Regions from separate parts of the Massilia sp. SYSU DXS3249 genome, predicted to be linked through region 1. Evidence: predicted binding sites of a transcription regulator. Region 1 holds the regulator's gene; each other region holds the start of a gene.

Evidence for each region. Region 1 encodes sigma-54, which starts transcription at its own class of promoters, with help from an activator protein. Its sites were predicted from a motif close to TGGCANGNAANCTGCTTT; they were not measured.
Region 2: the regulator sigma-54 is predicted to act here: its motif matches at 2,839-2,856, upstream of pepA (flocculation-associated PEP-CTERM protein PepA).
Region 3: the regulator sigma-54 is predicted to act here: its motif matches at 2,693-2,710, upstream of prpB (methylisocitrate lyase).

What each region holds. Positions count from the first base shown of each region.
Region 1 is NZ_JBSIPX010000011.1:146,172-151,750, forward strand. It holds gene rapZ (RNase adapter RapZ) at 141-1,007, shown strand; gene ACWCIA_RS14540 (enoyl-CoA hydratase/isomerase family protein) at 1,056-2,141, opposite strand; gene hpf (ribosome hibernation-promoting factor, HPF/YfiA family) at 2,256-2,609, opposite strand; gene ACWCIA_RS14550 (RNA polymerase factor sigma-54) at 2,670-4,139, opposite strand; gene lptB (LPS export ABC transporter ATP-binding protein) at 4,162-4,923, opposite strand; gene lptA (lipopolysaccharide transport periplasmic protein LptA) at 4,923-5,540, opposite strand; gene lptC (LPS export ABC transporter periplasmic protein LptC) at 5,556-5,579, opposite strand, start outside.
Region 2 is NZ_JBSIPX010000001.1:220,861-226,439, reverse strand. It holds gene ACWCIA_RS01025 (prolyl oligopeptidase family serine peptidase) at 1-1,901, opposite strand, end outside; gene ACWCIA_RS01020 (ribonuclease HI family protein) at 2,024-2,722, shown strand; gene pepA (flocculation-associated PEP-CTERM protein PepA) at 2,895-3,767, shown strand; gene ACWCIA_RS01010 (TonB-dependent receptor plug domain-containing protein) at 3,842-5,579, opposite strand, start outside.
Region 3 is NZ_JBSIPX010000006.1:144,538-150,116, forward strand. It holds gene prpR (propionate catabolism operon regulatory protein PrpR) at 1-375, opposite strand, end outside; gene ACWCIA_RS09550 (DUF485 domain-containing protein) at 522-830, shown strand; gene ACWCIA_RS09555 (cation acetate symporter) at 842-2,503, shown strand; gene prpB (methylisocitrate lyase) at 2,750-3,637, shown strand; gene prpC (bifunctional 2-methylcitrate synthase/citrate synthase) at 3,662-4,813, shown strand; gene acnD (Fe/S-dependent 2-methylisocitrate dehydratase AcnD) at 4,829-5,579, shown strand, end outside.

The DNA of each region.
Region 1 (5,579 bases):
CACCCATTCCACAAGCGTCCCCAAGCGCAGCGGCCGCATCCCCCTTCAACTCGCGCCATCGGAACGTATTGACGCCGAACCCGCCCTTTGCCAGCAAAGGTGGCCGCGACAAGCAGATACGGTTGCGGTATCATCGGGGCATGCACATCGTCCTCATCACCGGTATTTCCGGCTCGGGTAAATCCGTTGCCCTGAACGTCCTGGAAGACGCAGGCTACTACTGCGTCGACAACCTGCCGCCGGGCCTGCTGCCCCATGTCGTGAAGGCGGTGTCGGGCCAGGGAACGGCCAAGCTGGCGGTCGCGGTCGATGCCCGCTCCTCGGATTCGCTGGTCGAGTTGCCGCTGACGGTGCGCGAGCTGAAAGAGCAAGGGCACCAGTTGAAGGTGATGTTCCTGACCTCGAGCACCCATTCGCTGGTGGCGCGCTTTTCCGAAACGCGCCGCAGCCACCCGCTGTCGCACGAGCTGCGCCCGGGCGAAAACCCGGCCTCGCGCCGTACCCTGATCGAATGCATCGCCGAAGAGCGCGAGCGCCTGGCGCCGATCGAGCAGCTCGGCCACGTGATCGACACCTCCGAAGCCTCGGCCAACAAGCTGCGCGGCTGGATCAAGGAGCTGGCCGAGGTGCAGCATGCGCCGCTGACGCTGTTCTTCGAGTCCTTCGCCTTCAAGGTCGGCGTGCCCCTCGACGCCGACTTCGTGTTCGACGTGCGCGCGATCCCGAACCCCTATTACGACCACACGCTGCGCCCGCTCACCGGCAGGGACGCCCCCGTGATCGCCTTCCTCGACGCCCAGCCGAGCGCCGGCGAAATGCTGAACGATATCCGCCAGTTCGTCGAAAAATGGCTGCCTTCGTTCAAAACGGACAACCGCAGCTACCTGACGGTCGCCGTCGGCTGCACCGGCGGGCAGCACCGCTCGGTGTACATGGCCGAGCGCCTGGCGGCCTACTTCGGCGAGACCGAGCGCGTGGTGCTGCGGCACCGCGAGCAGTCGTTCTGATGTGAATTTGTAGGGTGGGCACTTGTGCCCACCCTACGATACGGCGCCTCAGTCCAGATTCCGCAGCGGATGCGCATACGCCGGCCACACCGGCTCGAAGAAGCGCTCCACCATCCCAGGCGTGACCTCGTCCAGCGTCGGCGGATTCCACTTCGGCGCATTGTCCTTGTCGATTACCAGCGCGCGCACGCCTTCCAGCACTTCGCCGTGCTCGAAATTGCGGCGCACCAGCGAGCGTTCCATCCGCAGGCAGTCGGCCACGCCGAGCGAGGCGCCGCGCACCAGCATCTCGTGCGTCACGCACATCAGCAGCGGCGAACGCTGGCGCATGGCGGCCAGGGCCTTCTGCGCGAACGGGCTGTCGTCGGTTGCCAGGGAGGCCATGATCGCCGGCACCGAACCGGCGCCGAAATGCGTGTCGACCGCGGCACGCGCCGTTTCCAAGGGGCTCTGCCCTACACCGGCCTTGAGCGGCGCGGCAAAGGCGCGGATCGCTTCGGCCAGCTGTGCACCCGGCGTCGCCTCGACCAGCGCGTTCAGCTCGCCCAGCTTCTCGCCAGGGACGAACACGTCCGCCAGCCCGACATACAGGGCGTCGGCCGCGCCGATGGTCAATCCCGTCAGCCCCAGGTAATTGCCCAGCTGGCCAGGCGCGTGCGACAGGAAATGGCTGCCGCCGACGTCCGGGAACAGGCCGATGTTCACTTCCGGCATCGCCATCTTGATGCGGTCGGTGACGATGCGCAGGCCCGTATCCGGCCCGCCCTGGGCGATGCCCATGCCGCCGCCCATGACGACCCCATCCATGATCGAGATGTAGGGTTTCGGATAGAAATGGATCAGGTGGTTGAGCGCATACTCTTCCGTGAAGAAATCTTCCAGCAGCGCGCTGCCGCCGGTCGGGGTCGCCGTGCCGGCGTCGTGGAAGAAACGGATGTCGCCGCCCGCGCACAGGGCTTTTTCGCTGCTGCTGGTGAGCACGACGGCAGCGACCGCCGGGTCGTCGCGCCAGGCCAGCAGGGTCTCGGTCAGGCGCCGCACCATGGCGAGCGAGAGCGAATTGAGGGCTTTGGGGCGGTCGAGGGTGATCACGCCGGTGCCGTTGGCAACGCGGGTCAGGACATGGTCGGTCATGGTGAATAGGGTTATGGGAAAGACATGCATTCTACCCAAGCCCGTGCGCGGCGTGCCGCCAAAATGAAAAGGGCGCCCTCCAGGCGCCCTCGTTCAGACGGTGCTTAATGCCGATCAGACAGCAACAGCCTCTCCGCCTTCAGGACGGCGCTTGAGCGCCTCGTGACTATGATTTTGCAGCATCGATTTGTATTTCATCACCTGGCGATCCAGCCTGTCCATCAACAGGTCGATCGCGGCATACAGGTCTTGCGCCACACTTTCCACGTGTACAGTCTTGCCGGACATGCGCAAGTTGATCTCGGCTTTCTGCCTTTTGTCTTTTTCGGTGAGATTGTCGATCGCAAGGATCACATGGGAATCGATCACTTGATCGAAATGGCGGGTGATGCGTTCCAGCTTGTTCTGTACGTATTCACGGATGGCGGGGGTGACATCGAGGTGGTGACCGCTGATAGTGAGATTCATACACACTCCTTTGAAAGAGGAGCGGCGGCCGGTCGCGCAGGTAGCGCGTGGCTGCCGCTGTTACAAGGATTTGCGGAGACTGACTGGAGGAATCTTGAGTGCCTCGCGGTATTTTGCAACCGTGCGGCGCGCGATGACCATTCCTTGTTCACCGAGCATTTCCGCGATCTTGCTGTCGGATAATGGGTTCCTGGGGTCCTCTGCTCCTGTCAGTTGCGCAATGAGCGCCCGAATCGCCGTCGACGAGGCTTCGCCCCCCGCTTCGGTGGCGACGTGGCTTCCGAAGAAATACTTCAGCTCAAACATGCCGTGCGGGGTCAGCATGAATTTTTGAGTTGTTACGCGAGAAATTGTGCTCTCGTGTAGGCCTAGTGTATCAGCTATCTCGCGAAGCACAAGGGGACGCATGGCAACCGCGCCATGGCTGAAAAAGTTGCGCTGACGCTCGACGATTGCCTGGGAAACACGCAGGATCGTGTCGAAGCGCTGGCGCATGTTCTTGATGAGCCACTTCGCTTCCTGCAGCTGCGCGCTCATCTGGCCCTCGCCCTTGCCCTGCTTGAGCAGGGCCGCGTAGACATTGTTGACGCGCAGGCGCGGCATGACTTCGTGGTTCAGCATCACGCTCCAGCCGGAGGCCGTCTTGCGGACGATAACGTCCGGAACCACGTAGTCCGAGGTGCTCGACGCAAAGGCCGCGCCCGGGTGCGGATTGCACTGGCGGATCACGGCCTGCGCTTCGCGCAGGTCTTCGTCGTCGCAGTCGAGCGCCTTTTTCAGCTTGTTGAATTCGCGCTGGGCGAACCAGCTCAGGTAACCCTCGACGATCTTCAAAGCCATGCGCCGCGTCACCAGCGGGACGCCGGGCATCTGCCGGATCTGCAAGGCCAGGCACTCGCTGGCGCTGCGCGCGCCGACGCCGACCGGATCGAGGCTCTGCACCAGCGCCAGCGCGCAGCGCAGCTCGTCCATCTCCACTTCCAGCTCCTCCGGCAGGCGGGCATGGATCTCGTCGAGCTGCTCTTCCAGGTAGCCGTTGTCGTCGATGGCGTCGATCACCAGTTCGGCCAGGGCGCGGTCGCGCGCGCTGACGGCGGTGACCCGGATCTGTTCCGACAGGTGCTCGCGCAGCGTGACGCCGATCGCGCCCAGCTGCGGCCGGCCGTCGTCGTCGCCCTCGCTGCCCGAGGCGCGCGGGGCGTCGCCCCAGTCGTCGGCCTCGCCGCGCTCGACGTCGCCGCCGCCGTCGAGCCCGTCGCCATTGTCCGCGGGCGCGGCGCTTTCTTCCTGCCCCGGCGCCGGCGCGTCGGGCTGCTGGGCCGGCGCATCGTTGATGGCGCCGTCGGCCAGCAGGCGCACGGAATTGTCGAGCGGGTCGTCGATCCGCTCGAGCAGCGGATTATCGGAGAGGATCTGCTCGATCTCCTGGTGCAGTTCGAGCGTGGACAACTGCAGCAGGCGGATCGACTGCTGAAGCTGCGGCGTGAGCGCCAGGTGCTGCGAAGTCCGGAGTTGCAGGGATTGTTTCATGGTGCGGCTGTTCGTTCCGTGGTCACATGCGGAAGTGTTCGCCGAGGTAGACGCGTCGTACCGACTCGTCGGCGATGATGTCGTCAGGGCGCCCGGAAGCCAGCACGGCGCCCTGGTTGATGATGTAGGCGCGGTCGCAGATGCCGAGCGTCTCGCGCACGTTGTGGTCGGTGATCAGGACGCCGATGCCGCGCTCCTTCAGGAAGCGCACGATGCGCTGGATCTCGATCACGGCGATCGGGTCGACACCTGCAAACGGTTCGTCGAGCAGCACGAAGCGCGGATTGGTCGCCAGCGCGCGCGCGATCTCCACGCGGCGGCGCTCGCCGCCCGACAGCGACAGCGCCGGGTTCTCGCGCAGCTTCTCGATCTGCAGTTCGGCCAGCAGGGAATCGAGGCGCTCGTTGATGGCGGCCTTGGTCAGCGACTTGCCGTTGTCGTCGCGCTGCAGCTCGAGCACGGCGCGGATGTTGTCCTCCACCGTCAGCTTGCGGAACACCGACGCTTCCTGCGGCAGGTAGGACAGGCCGAGCACCGCGCGGCGGTGGATCGGCAGGCTGGAAATGTCGGTGCCGTTGATTTCGATGGTGCCGGCGTCCGAGGGCACCAGGCCGACGATCATGTAGAACGAGGTCGTCTTGCCGGCGCCGTTCGGCCCGAGCAGGCCGACGACTTCGCCGCAGCCCACCTCGAGCGAGACGTCGCGCACCACCAGGCGCTTGCCGTAGCTCTTTTGCAGGCCCCGCACGACCAGGGTACTGCGGTTGTCGTGGTCATCCTTCATTATTTCTTTCCTGCTGGTGCCGGTGCCGGTGCCGCGGGCGTGGTGCCTGCGCGTGCAGTCGGCGCTGCCGCTGCGGGGGCTGCCGCGCCGGTGCGGCGCGGTGCGATGATCAGGGTGCCGCGGCCGCCGCCGGCCTTGGTCTGGCCGCTCGGGTCGTTGCGCACGGTCGCCACTTCGCGGCGGTTGTCGTAGGAGATGTAGGGGCCGACCAGTTCGTTCGTCATGCGCCCGTTTTCGAGCTCCTTCACGACCGCCTTCGAGAACAGCTTCACCAGTTCCTCGCGCTCCTCGTATTCGATGCGCTCGGCCTGGCCCTCGACCCACAGGTCGGGCCCGCCGTCGCGCTTCTGGCGGAAGGTCGCCACGCGGCCCGGATTCGAGGTCAGCGTCACGCTCATGTAGCCTTCGGGCGTTTCCTTGACCAGGGCGCGGTCGGACTTGAGCAGCAGCGTGCCGCGGGTGACGACGACGTTGCCGGTCAGGATGCGCGTCTGCGTGACTTCGTCCACGTCGAGCGAGTCGAATTCGACGACGGCCTGCTTGAGCGAGTCCGCCTTCTCGGCCGTGGCCGACAGCGACAGCAGCGAAAGGAAGGCGGCGGCAAGCAATTTTTTCATGTGTTCTCGTTCCTGTTATTGGGTGGGCGTGTTTTGGCG
Region 2 (5,579 bases), on a different contig from region 1:
TGCCGGTCGAGGAAGGCGAGGATCTTCGCGCTGGCCTCCGCCTGGTTCTTCTTCTTCGAGAAACCGTGCCCCTCGTCGCCGAACACGATGTACTCGACTTCGACCCCGTTCTTTTTCACCGCTTCGACCACTTCGTCGCTTTCCGGCTTGATCACGCGCGGGTCGTTCGCGCCCTGGATCACCATCAGCGGCTTGCGGATGTGCGAGGCATGGAACAGCGGGGAGGTCGCGACCAGGAAGTCCCTGTCCTTGACCGGGTCGCCGATCTCGTCGTACAGGGCCTTGCGCTGCGACTCCCAGTACGGCGGGATGCTCTCGAGCGTGCGCACCCAGTTGCTGACCCCGAAGATGTCGATGCCGACCTTGAACGCTTCCGGCCGGAAGGCCATCGCCGCCAGCGTCATGTAGCCGCCGTAGCTGCCGCCCATGATGCCGATGCGCTCGGGGTCGACCCAGCCCAGGCTGGCCAGCCAGGTCTTCGCCTCGACGCAGTCCCACAGCGGCTCGCGCCCGTGCTTGCGGTCGTCCGCCGTGAAGAAGGTCTTGCCGTAGCCCGAGCTGCCGCGGTTGTTAATGCCCAGCACCGCATAGCCGTGGTTGACCAGGTACTGCACCTGGGCGCTATAGCCGCGCATCGTCTGCCCGCCGGGGCCGCCGTGGACCAGCACCACGGCCGGCACCTTGTTCGTGTTCGAGGCGCCCTTCGGCTTGTAGAAGATCGACGGGATCACGGTGCCGTCGAAGGATTTAAAACGCACCACCTCGGCTTCGACCAGGTCGTCCGGGTCGATGTCCTTGCTCAAGCTGCGCGTGAGCTGGGTCGTCTTCCTGCTGCGCAGGTCGTGCACATACAGGTTGTTCGGCGAGCGGTCGCCGTTGACATAGAAGGCGACCAGGTTGCCGCTCGGGGAGAAGGTGGTCTGGCGGATTTCGCCGGCCAGCTTCGGCATCGGCACCGGCTTCCCGCCCGCGCTCTCCACGACGCGCACGCGGATGCTGCCGTCCTCGTTGACATAGCTGATGCGGTGGCGGCCGTTGCGCGAATAGGTGGTGCCGACCAGGTCCCATTCGGCCCGTTCGACGTCGGTCACCGCGCCGGTCGCCAGGTCGTAGGCGCGCACGCGCATGAATTCGCCGCCGTCGTTGGTGGTGAACAGCAGGCGCTTCGATTCCGGGTCGAAGGCCTCGGCGCTGTAGCTGGCGGTCTCCTTGTGCGGCGACAGGTGCTTCGTCTGGCCGGTGGCGATCTCGTACAGGTAGATGTCGCTGTCGGCCGTGGTGTTCGGCTTGCCGAGCGCCAGCCAGCGGCCGTCGCGGCTGATGCTCTGCACGGTGCGGCCGGTCTCGTTCTTGTAGACCAGCGTGCGCGCATAGGTCTTCGCGTCGTAGCGGTACAGGTCGAAGAATTTCGGGTCGCGCTCGTTGGTGGCCACGTAGAAGGCATTGCCGTCGGGCTGCCAGCCGGCGAAGGAGGCCTTCAGCTTGTCGCCCGGCGTCAGGTCGCGCTCGCTGCCGTCGAGTTCGCGCACGAACAGGTGGTTCTGCTCGTTGCCGCCTTTGTCGCGCGTGAACAGGATGCGGTCGTCGTTGTAGAAGAAGCCGACCGCATAGGTGCTGTCCGTGGTCGACGCCGTCAGCGCGCGCGGCGTGCCGCCGGTGACCGGCAGCACATAGGCGTTAAAGATGCCGGAAGCATTGCTGGAAAACAGGATCTGCTTTTCATCGCGGCTGAAGGAGGCGCCGGTGACCGAGGTGGTCGCCATGAACTGCTCGATGGTGTAGCGCTTGGGCAGCTTCTGGGCTGCTTTCGCGCTGGGCGCCGGGGCGGCGGCATGGGATGGGAAAGCAGCGGCCAGGCAGATGGCCAGTGCGGAAAGACGGACAACATGGTTGAAACGCATGAATTCTCCCGTTCTGATGACGATGCGCCGCAAGCGGTGCGGGCATGGCGTATTGACGCCGCACAAGTGTTGCAAGAACCACATCCAGTGTCAATGCGAAAGAATCCGGTTATGCTGGCGGGATGACCGAACTCGAGCGCCTGCAATCCGCCGCCAACCGCACCGAACTGGCCGCCGGCCGCAGGCTCGCCCTGCGCGCCGGGCTGGCGCAGGGAATGACGCAGGAAGCAGCGCTGCGCCTGGTGCTGGAAGCGAGTGCCGGCGCCGCCGGCTTGCCTGCGCTGCTGGCCGAACGCGAGGCCCTGCGCCGCGCCGAGGCGGCCCGCACAGTGCAGCGGGCGGAAGCACGCGCGCAGGCGGCAGCCGTGCGCGCCGCCCGCCGGCTGGGTACCTCCACCGCCTGGCGCGCCTGGTTCGACGGTTCGGCGCGGCCCAACCCCGGACGCTGCGGCATCGGCGGCCTGCTGCGCGGCCCGGCCGGCGAACTGGTCGAGCTGTCCCGCGCGGCCGGCTTCGGCAACAGCAGCGAGGCCGAATACCTGGCGTTGATCGCAGTGCTCGAGGCGGCGCTCGCGCAGGGCGCCTTCCCCCTGACCGTCTACGGCGACAGCCAGGTCGTCATCGACGACGTCAACGGCCCGGCCGCCCAGGGCGCGCCGGTGCTGGGCCCCTATCGCGCGCGGGTGCACGCCTTGCTCGCCGCCATGCCGGCCGTCACCCTGCGCTGGGTGCCGCGCCACCGCAACCTGGAAGCGGACGCCCTCTCGCAGCGCGCCAGCGACCTGCCGGCGAGCGATGTCGATGCCTTGAGCCTGCTCTAAGCGACAGTTGCCCGGCGCAAGCGACCGAAAAATGACTGTCGGAAATCTTTACAAGCAGCATTAACGCCGACAGCTCAGCAGAAGCAAGCCATTGATTCTGCATAAAATTTTACTGCTGGCATGGAGCGTGCTTTGTACGTACGCATACCTACAACGCCAGGAACAGTCCAACATGAAAAACCTCAAACAACTCGCTTGCAGCGTAGCGCTGGCCCTCGCCACCATGGGCAGCGCCCAGGCCTCGGTCCTGATGACCGACTGGGTCTTCAACCCGAACGGCGGCGGCTTCGAGAAAGGCCAGCTGGTCGGCGAATACCTGGACACCAACGGCAAGGCCTTTATCGAGCTGAGCGCCTATGGTGAGAACTCGTTCACCTTCACCGAGCACGCCGTGTTCAACCTGTTGCAGGCCGACAGCAACGGCTCGACCTTCTCGTCGGCCTTCCCGGGCGGGAACATCACTGCGACCCTCGAGGCCAGCGGCCGCGGCAATTTCAGCGGCGCCTTCCGTTTCGAAGAGGGCACGATCCGCATGTACCAGAACCCGGTCAAGGGCCAGTACGCCTCGAAGAACGGCATCTATGGCGCCAACCTGGGCAACCTGATCGCCGAATTCAACGTCCTGGTCGGTGGCGGCGGCAGGGTCGACGCCAACGGCAGCCCGCTGAACAACGGGCAGGTTACCGTCCATGCGGCGGCTGCGGCCGGCAAGCTGGCCGCCGGATACTTCTTCAACAAGGATGGCGTCGACCTGTCGACCCAGCCGACCTTCGCGTTCGCCTTCACCAATGCGAATACCCTGAGCAACCCAAACTCGCCGGCGACCCCGAACCTGGTCAAGGAAGTGGCCTGCGAGTTCGCAGGTTTCACGGGCGTGGGCTGCAGCGGCACCACCCGCTACAGGAACGTGAACGGCAAGCACTTCTTCATCAACGCTAACGGCCAGTTCAAGCTGGCCGAAGTGCCGGAGCCGGGTTCGGTCGCGCTGTTCGGCATCGCCCTGGCCGGCATCGGCGCCCTGCGCCGCCGCCCGCGCAAGGCCTGATCGGGGAATAAAAAAACCAAAAAAGGCCCGGCGGGATGCAGATCCCGCCGGGCCTTTTTTATCCTTCTACTTTTTTAAAACTTCAGTTCCAGCGTCGCACGCACCGACGGTCCTGCCGGGAAGCTGAAGTTGCGCACCACCAGGCCGCGGCCCGGCTCGAGGTAGCTCTGGCGGTTCACGAAGTCGTCGCCCAGGATGTTCGACATGGCCACGCGCAGCTGCTGTTTCGGCGTGAACTTGTAGAGCGCGAAGGCTTCGAGGTCGCGCCGGCCCTTCAGGAAGGAAGTCTGGCGTTCGGAGACGCGGATCGTGGCGTCCTGGCGCCAGGCCATGCTGGAGCCGAGCTGGAGGTTGCCCTTCTTGTAGTCGATGCCGAGGTTGCCCGACAGCGGCGCCTGGCCATCGAGGCGGTTGTCCGGACCCGGCACGCCGTCCACTTCCGACCAGTTGGCGCTGACGCTGGCACGCAGCTCGATCGCCGGCGCGTCCTTCATGATCGCCTTCAGCGGGAACTTGGTTTCCAGTTCCAGCCCGCGCGTGATGGCCTGGCCCGCATTCATCGGCATCGCGACCCAGCGCGCGCCATCGAAAGTGACCAGGTGGCGGGTGTAGTCGTCGATGCGGCGCATCGAGGCGCTGATCGACACCAGCGCGCCTTCGGCCCAGAAATGCTCGTAGGAGGCGTCGAAGCCCAGCGCCAGTTCCGGCTTCAGGGCCGGGTTGCCCGAGAAGTCAGGATCGGTCGAGCGGTTGTCGATCGAGGTCTGGCGGCGCGCCAGCAGCTGCTGCATGTTCGGCGCCTTGTAGGTGCGGGTGACGGCGAAGCGCACCTGGTCGCCCTTGGTTTCCGGGATCTTCCACAAGGTCTGCGCCACCGGACTCCAGACGTTCGAGCTGGAGCGGGCATCGGGGAAGGTGTTGCCGGTGGCGCGGGTGCGGATGCCTTCCCAGCGCGCGCCCAGATAGACCGACCAGCGCGGGGTCAGGTTCCATTCGTCCTGGGCATAGGCGGCAAAGCGCGTCACTTTGGCGTCGAACTGCTCGCCGCCGTTGAACAGCACCGGGAAGACGAAGCGCCCGGCTTCGGTCTCGGTGCGCACGTCTTCGCGCAGTCCCCAGCCGCCGTCCCAGCCCATGGCCAGCGCGTGGCCGTTGCCCAGCGTCTTGCTGTACTTGCCGGTGGTGGTGGCGCCCAGCTCGTCGGCTTCGAGCACGATGTCGGTGTCGAGTGCGCGCGGGGCGCCGGCCGGGGTCGAGCGGCGCTGGACCGTCGTGTTCTGGCCCCAGACCGCGCTGCCCTTGACGTCGAGCCTGGCGCCGTCGGCCATCTTGTGCACCCAGTTCAGTTCCGTGCGCACGACGTCGTTGTCCGAACGGGTGGACGAATCGGCCAGCGGGTATGGTGCGGGCGCGCCCAGGGTGGTGACCGTCGTCTCGCGGTTCTGGTTGCGGAAGCGCGCCACGTTCACGAAGGTCTGCGAGGTCACCGTGTCGCCGTTCGCCAGCGTCCAGTTCAGGCGCGGGGCCAGGTTGAACAGGTTCAGGCGGCCCTTCTCGTCGCCGACCGTCTCGCGGTACAGGACCTGGCGGCCCTCCGCGTCGTAGACCGTCTCGTCGCTCGGCGGCCGGCGTGCGAACTGTTCGTACATGGCGCTGCCGGCGATCGCATACGACATCTTGCCCAGCTTGTCGGAGAGCTGGAAGTTGGCCGTCGGGCCGGAGAAGCCGCCGCCGTCGCGCGCGCCGATCTTGAATTCGCGCTGGCCGGTACGGATGGCCTTCTTCAGCACGATGTTGATGGTGCCGGCTACC
Region 3 (5,579 bases), on a different contig from region 1:
GAACTCCGCCAGTTCGGGCAGCGGCTGCTGGTAGCTGATCACGCCGATACGGGACGAGGCCTTGCGCGCGCGCGCCAGCGCCTGCAGCACGTCGTAGCCGCTGGCCTTGGCGACAATCACCGGCGCCGAAATCCGCCCGCGCAGGTAGGCGCCATTCGAGCCCGCCGCGATCACCACGTCGCAGCGCTCGGTCGCCATGCGCTCGCGGATGTGGCGCGCAGCTTCGTCGAAGCCGAGGTTGATCGGTTCGATGCTGGCGAGGTGGTCGTATTCGAGCGTGATGTCGCGGAATAGGTCGGACAGGCGGGACACGGACACGGTCCAGATCACCGGCTTGTCGCCCGCTTCCGGCGTTGAGCGGGAGGCATGTTTCATGTTTCAAGTGTAACGTATTTCGGTACCATGTTTCAGGTGAAACACCACGCGCGGCGTGCGCCGCAAGTCGGCAGTCAGTGGCAACCTAGAGGTTCAATTCGCCAGTAACCCGTGATTGCCTACGAACCGCATACTAGGAGAAAAAAATGGACGAGGATCTTGTTCAAACAATCAAGGCGGATCCGAATTACCAGAAGCTCGTCAGGACCCGCTCGCGCTACGGCTGGACCCTCACCTGGCTCATGATGGCCGTCTACTACGGCTTCATCCTGCTCGTCGCCTTCAACAAGGAAATGATGGGCGCGCGCCTGGGAGACGGCGTGATGAGCTGGGGCATGCCGATCGGGCTGGCGGTGATCGTCTTCACGATCGTCATCACGGGCATCTACGTGCGCCGCGCCAACAGCGAATTCGACGAACTGACCGCCGCGATCCGCGAGCGGGCCAAGGCATGAGGAGCGCCGCCATGATCCGCATCCAGCATCTCTGCGCCGCCGTCCTGTCGAGCTTTGTTGCCGGCGGCTCCTTGGCTGCCCCCGTCATCGGCGAAGCGCAGAAGCAGCCGACCAACTGGACGGCGATCTCCATGTTCGCCGCCTTCGTCGTCTTCACCCTGTTCATCACCAAGTGGGCCGCCGGCCGCACCCGCTCGGCCTCGGACTTCTACACCGCCGGCGGCGGCATCACCGGCTTCCAGAACGGCCTGGCGATCGCCGGCGACTACATGTCGGCCGCCTCCTTCCTCGGCATCTCGGCCGCGGTCTTCCTCGACGGCTACGACGGCCTGATCTACGCCATCGGCTTCCTGGTCGGCTGGCCGGTCATCACCTTCCTGATGGCCGAGCGCCTGCGCAACCTGGGGCGCTTCACCTTCGCCGACGTCGCCGCCTACCGCTTCGCGCAGACGCCGATCCGCCTGTTCGCCGCCTCCGGCACCCTGGTCGTGGTGGCCTTCTACCTGATCGCGCAGATGGTCGGGGCAGGGCAGCTGATCAAGCTGCTGTTCGGGCTCGAGTACTGGATCGCGGTCGTCATCGTCGGCATCCTGATGATGGTCTACGTGCTCTTCGGCGGCATGACCGCCACCACCTGGGTCCAGATCATCAAGGCCGTGCTGCTGCTGTCGGGCGCCTCCTATATGGCCTTCGCGGTGCTGGCGCAGTTCAACTTCAGCCCCGAGGCGCTGTTCGCCAAATCGGTCGAGGTGCATGCCAAGGGCGACGCCATCATGGGGCCGGGCTCCTTCATCAAGGACCCGATCTCGGCCATCTCCTTCGGCATGGCGCTCATGTTCGGCACCGCCGGGCTGCCGCATATCCTGATGCGCTTCTTCACCGTGCCGAGCGCCAAGGAGGCGCGCAAGTCGGTGTTCTGGGCGACCACCTGGATCGGCTACTTCTACATCCTCACCTTCATCATCGGTTTCGGCGCCATCGTCCTGGTCGGCACCAATCCCGCGTTCAAGGATGCGGCCGGCAAGCTCGTCGGCGGCAACAACATGGCGGCGGTGCACCTGGCGCAGGCGGTCGGCGGCGACGTCTTCCTCGGCTTCATTTCGGCGGTCGCCTTCGCCACCATCCTCGCGGTGGTGGCCGGCCTGACGCTGTCGGGCGCGTCCGCCGTCTCGCACGACATCTACGCCACCGTCATCAAGCAGGGCAGGGCGGGCAGCGCCAAGGAGCTGAAGGTGTCGCGCCTGACCACGATCGCGCTCGGCATCGTCGCGGTGTTGCTGGGCATCGCGTTCGAGAAGCAGAACGTGGCCTTCATGGTGTCGCTGGCCTTCGCCATCGCCGCCTCGGCCAATTTCCCGGTGCTGTTCATGTCGGTGCTGTGGAAGGATTGCACGACGCGCGGCGCGACCATCGGCGGCTTCATCGGCCTCATCACGGCGGTGGTGCTGACGCTGCTGTCGAAATCGGTCTGGACCGATGTGCTCGGCTATGGCGAGGCGCCTTTCCCCTACACCTCGCCCGCGCTGTTCTCGATGTTCGCCGGCTTCGCCAGCATCTGGCTGATCTCGCTGGTCGACAAGAGCCCGCGCGCGCGCCTCGACCGGGCCGGCTATGAAGCGCAGGAAACGCGCTCGGAAACCGGGATCGGCGCGGCAGGGGCGTCCGGGCACTGACGTCTGCCTAGGGGACGAAACCCCGCACGCGTTGCGGGGTTTTTTTCGCCCGGCGCTCCACTCTGTGTTTCAATGGGTGTTTCAAGGTGAAACACTGTGTTGCTGGCGCAACACGGGTAGGGGCCGTTGCTGGGTGCACTGCCAAGCCAAGTGCCTGATATCAAAGGAGAAGCAGCGCCGCCCCCGAGCTGGCACGGCCCTTGCATAATCCCTGCCATTCCAACGTCACACCAGAAAGGCCAGGTCATGAGTCACTATTCCGCAGGCGCCGCGTTCCGCAAGGCCGTGCAAGAAGAATCCCCACTGCAAGTCGTGGGCGCGATCAACGCCAACCATGCGCTGCTGGCCAAGCGCGCCGGCTTCAAGGCCATCTACCTGTCGGGCGGCGGCGTCGCTGCCGGCTCGCTCGGCCTGCCTGACCTCGGCATCTCCAACCTCGACGACGTGCTGACCGACGTGCGCCGCATCACCGACGTCTGCGACCTGCCGCTGCTGGTCGACGTCGACACCGGCTTCGGTTCCTCGGCCTTCAACGTCGCGCGCACCGTGAAGTCGATGATCAAGTTCGGCGCGGCCGCCATCCACATCGAAGACCAGGTCGGCGCCAAGCGCTGCGGCCACCGTCCGGGCAAGGAAATCGTCTCGAAGCAGGAAATGGTCGACCGCATCAAGGCCGCCGTCGACGCCCGCACCGACGAGAACTTCGTCATCATGGCGCGCACCGATGCGCTGGCCGTGGAAGGATTCGATGCCGCCATCGAGCGCGCCGTGGCCTGCGTCGAAGCCGGCGCCGACATGGTGTTCCCGGAAGCGATGACCGAACTCGGCATGTACTCGAAGTTCGCGAAAGCCGTCGGCGTGCCGATCCTGGCCAACATCACCGAATTCGGCTCGACCCCGCTGTTCACCGTGGAAGAGCTGAAGACGGCCGACGTCGGCCTCGTGCTGTATCCGCTGTCGGCCTTCCGCGCCATGAACAAGGCGGCCGAAAACGTCTACACGGCGATTCGCCGCGACGGCAGCCAGCAGGCCGTGGTCGACACCATGCAGACCCGCGCCGAACTGTACGACCGCATCAACTACCACGACTTCGAGCAAAAGCTCGATGCACTCTTCGCAGCACAGAAAAAATAATTGACACCTGATTTGGAGACCAACATGACCGAACAAGCCCCAGCTTTCAAGCCAAAGAAATCCGTCGCCCTGTCGGGTGTCGCCGCCGGTAACACCGCCCTGTGCTCGGTCGGCAAGTCGGGTAACGACCTGCACTACCGCGGCTACGACATCCTGGACGTGGCCAACTCCTGCGAATTCGAAGAGATCGCCTACCTGCTGGTGCACGGCAAGCTGCCGACCATCGCGGAACTGAAGGGCTACAAGGCCAAGCTGCGCAGCCTGCGCGGCCTGCCGCAGGCCGTCAGGCTCGCCCTGGAAGCGCTGCCGGCCGGCAGCCACCCGATGGACGTGATGCGTACCGGTGTCTCGGCCCTGGGCTGCGCGCTGCCGGAAAAGGACGACCACAACATCGCCGGCGCGCGCGACATCGCGGACCGCCTGATGGCCTCCTTCGGCTCGATGCTGCTGTACTGGTACCACTACAGCCATAACGGCAAGCGCATCGAAACCGAGACCGACGACGACTCGATCGGCGGCCACTTCCTGCACCTGCTGCACGGCCACGCGCCGAAGGAAGAGTGGGTGCGCGCGATGCACACCTCGCTGATCCTCTATGCCGAGCACGAATTCAATGCCTCGACCTTCACCGCGCGCGTGATCGCCGGCACCGGCTCGGACATGCACTCGGCCATCACCGGCGCCATCGGCGCGCTGCGCGGCCCGAAGCACGGCGGCGCGAACGAAGTGGCGCTCGACATCCAGAAGCGTTACGAGAACGCCGACGAAGCCGAAGCCGACATCCGCAACCGCGTGGCGAACAAGGAAGTCGTGATCGGCTTCGGCCACCCGGTGTACACGATCAGCGACCCGCGCAACGTCGTCATCAAGGAAGTAGCGCGCTCGCTGTCGCAGGAAGCCGGTTCGATGAAGATGTTCGACATCGCCGAGCGCCTGGAATCGGTCATGTGGGAAGTGAAAAAGATGTTCCCGAACCTGGACTGGTTCTCGGCCGTGTCCTACCACATGATGGGCGTGCCGACCGCCATGTTCACGCCGCTGTTCGTCATCTCGCGCACCTCGGGCTGGGCCGCGCACATCATCGAACAGCGCATCGACAACAAGATCATCCGCCCGAGCGCGAACTACGTCGGTCCCGAGGACCTGCAGTTCGTCCCGATCGAAGAGCGCAAATAAGTTACTGAGTTTGAAATGAACAACGCATACCGCAAACCCCTGCACGGGACCAATCTGCATTACTTCGACGCGCGCGAAGCCGTCGACAGCATCCAGCCGGGCGCCTGGGACGGGCTTCCCTACACCTCGCGCGTGCTGGCCGAAAACCTGGTGCGCCGCTGCGAGCCGATGGCCCTGGTGCCTTCGCTCAAGCAATTAATCGAGCGCAAGCGCGACCTCGACTTCCCCTGGTTCCCGGCGCGCGTGGTCTGCCACGACATCCTCGGCCAGACGGCGCTGGTGGATCTCGCCGGCCTGCGCGACGCCATCGCGCAGGAGGGCGGCAACCCGGCCCTCGTCAACCCGGTGGTGCCGACCCAGCTGGTGGTCGACCACTCGCTGGCCGTGGAATGCGGCGGCTTCGACCCGGACGCGTTCGAAAAGAACCGCGCCATCGAGGACCGCCGCAATGAAGACCGCTTCCACTTCATCGACTGGACCAAGAAGGCCTTCCAGAACGTCGACGTGATCCCGCCGGGGAACGGGATCCTGCACCAGATTAACCTCGAGCGCATGTCGCCCGTAGTGCAGGTCAAGGACGGCGTCGCCTTCCCGGACACCCTGGTCGGCACCGACTCGCACACGCCGATGGTCGACGCGCTGGGCGTGATCGCCATCGGCGTCGGCGGCCTGGAAGCGGAAAGCGTCATGCTGGGCCGCGCGTCCTACATGCGCCTGCCCGACATCGTCGGCGTCGAGCTGACCGGCAAGCCGCAGCCGGGCATCA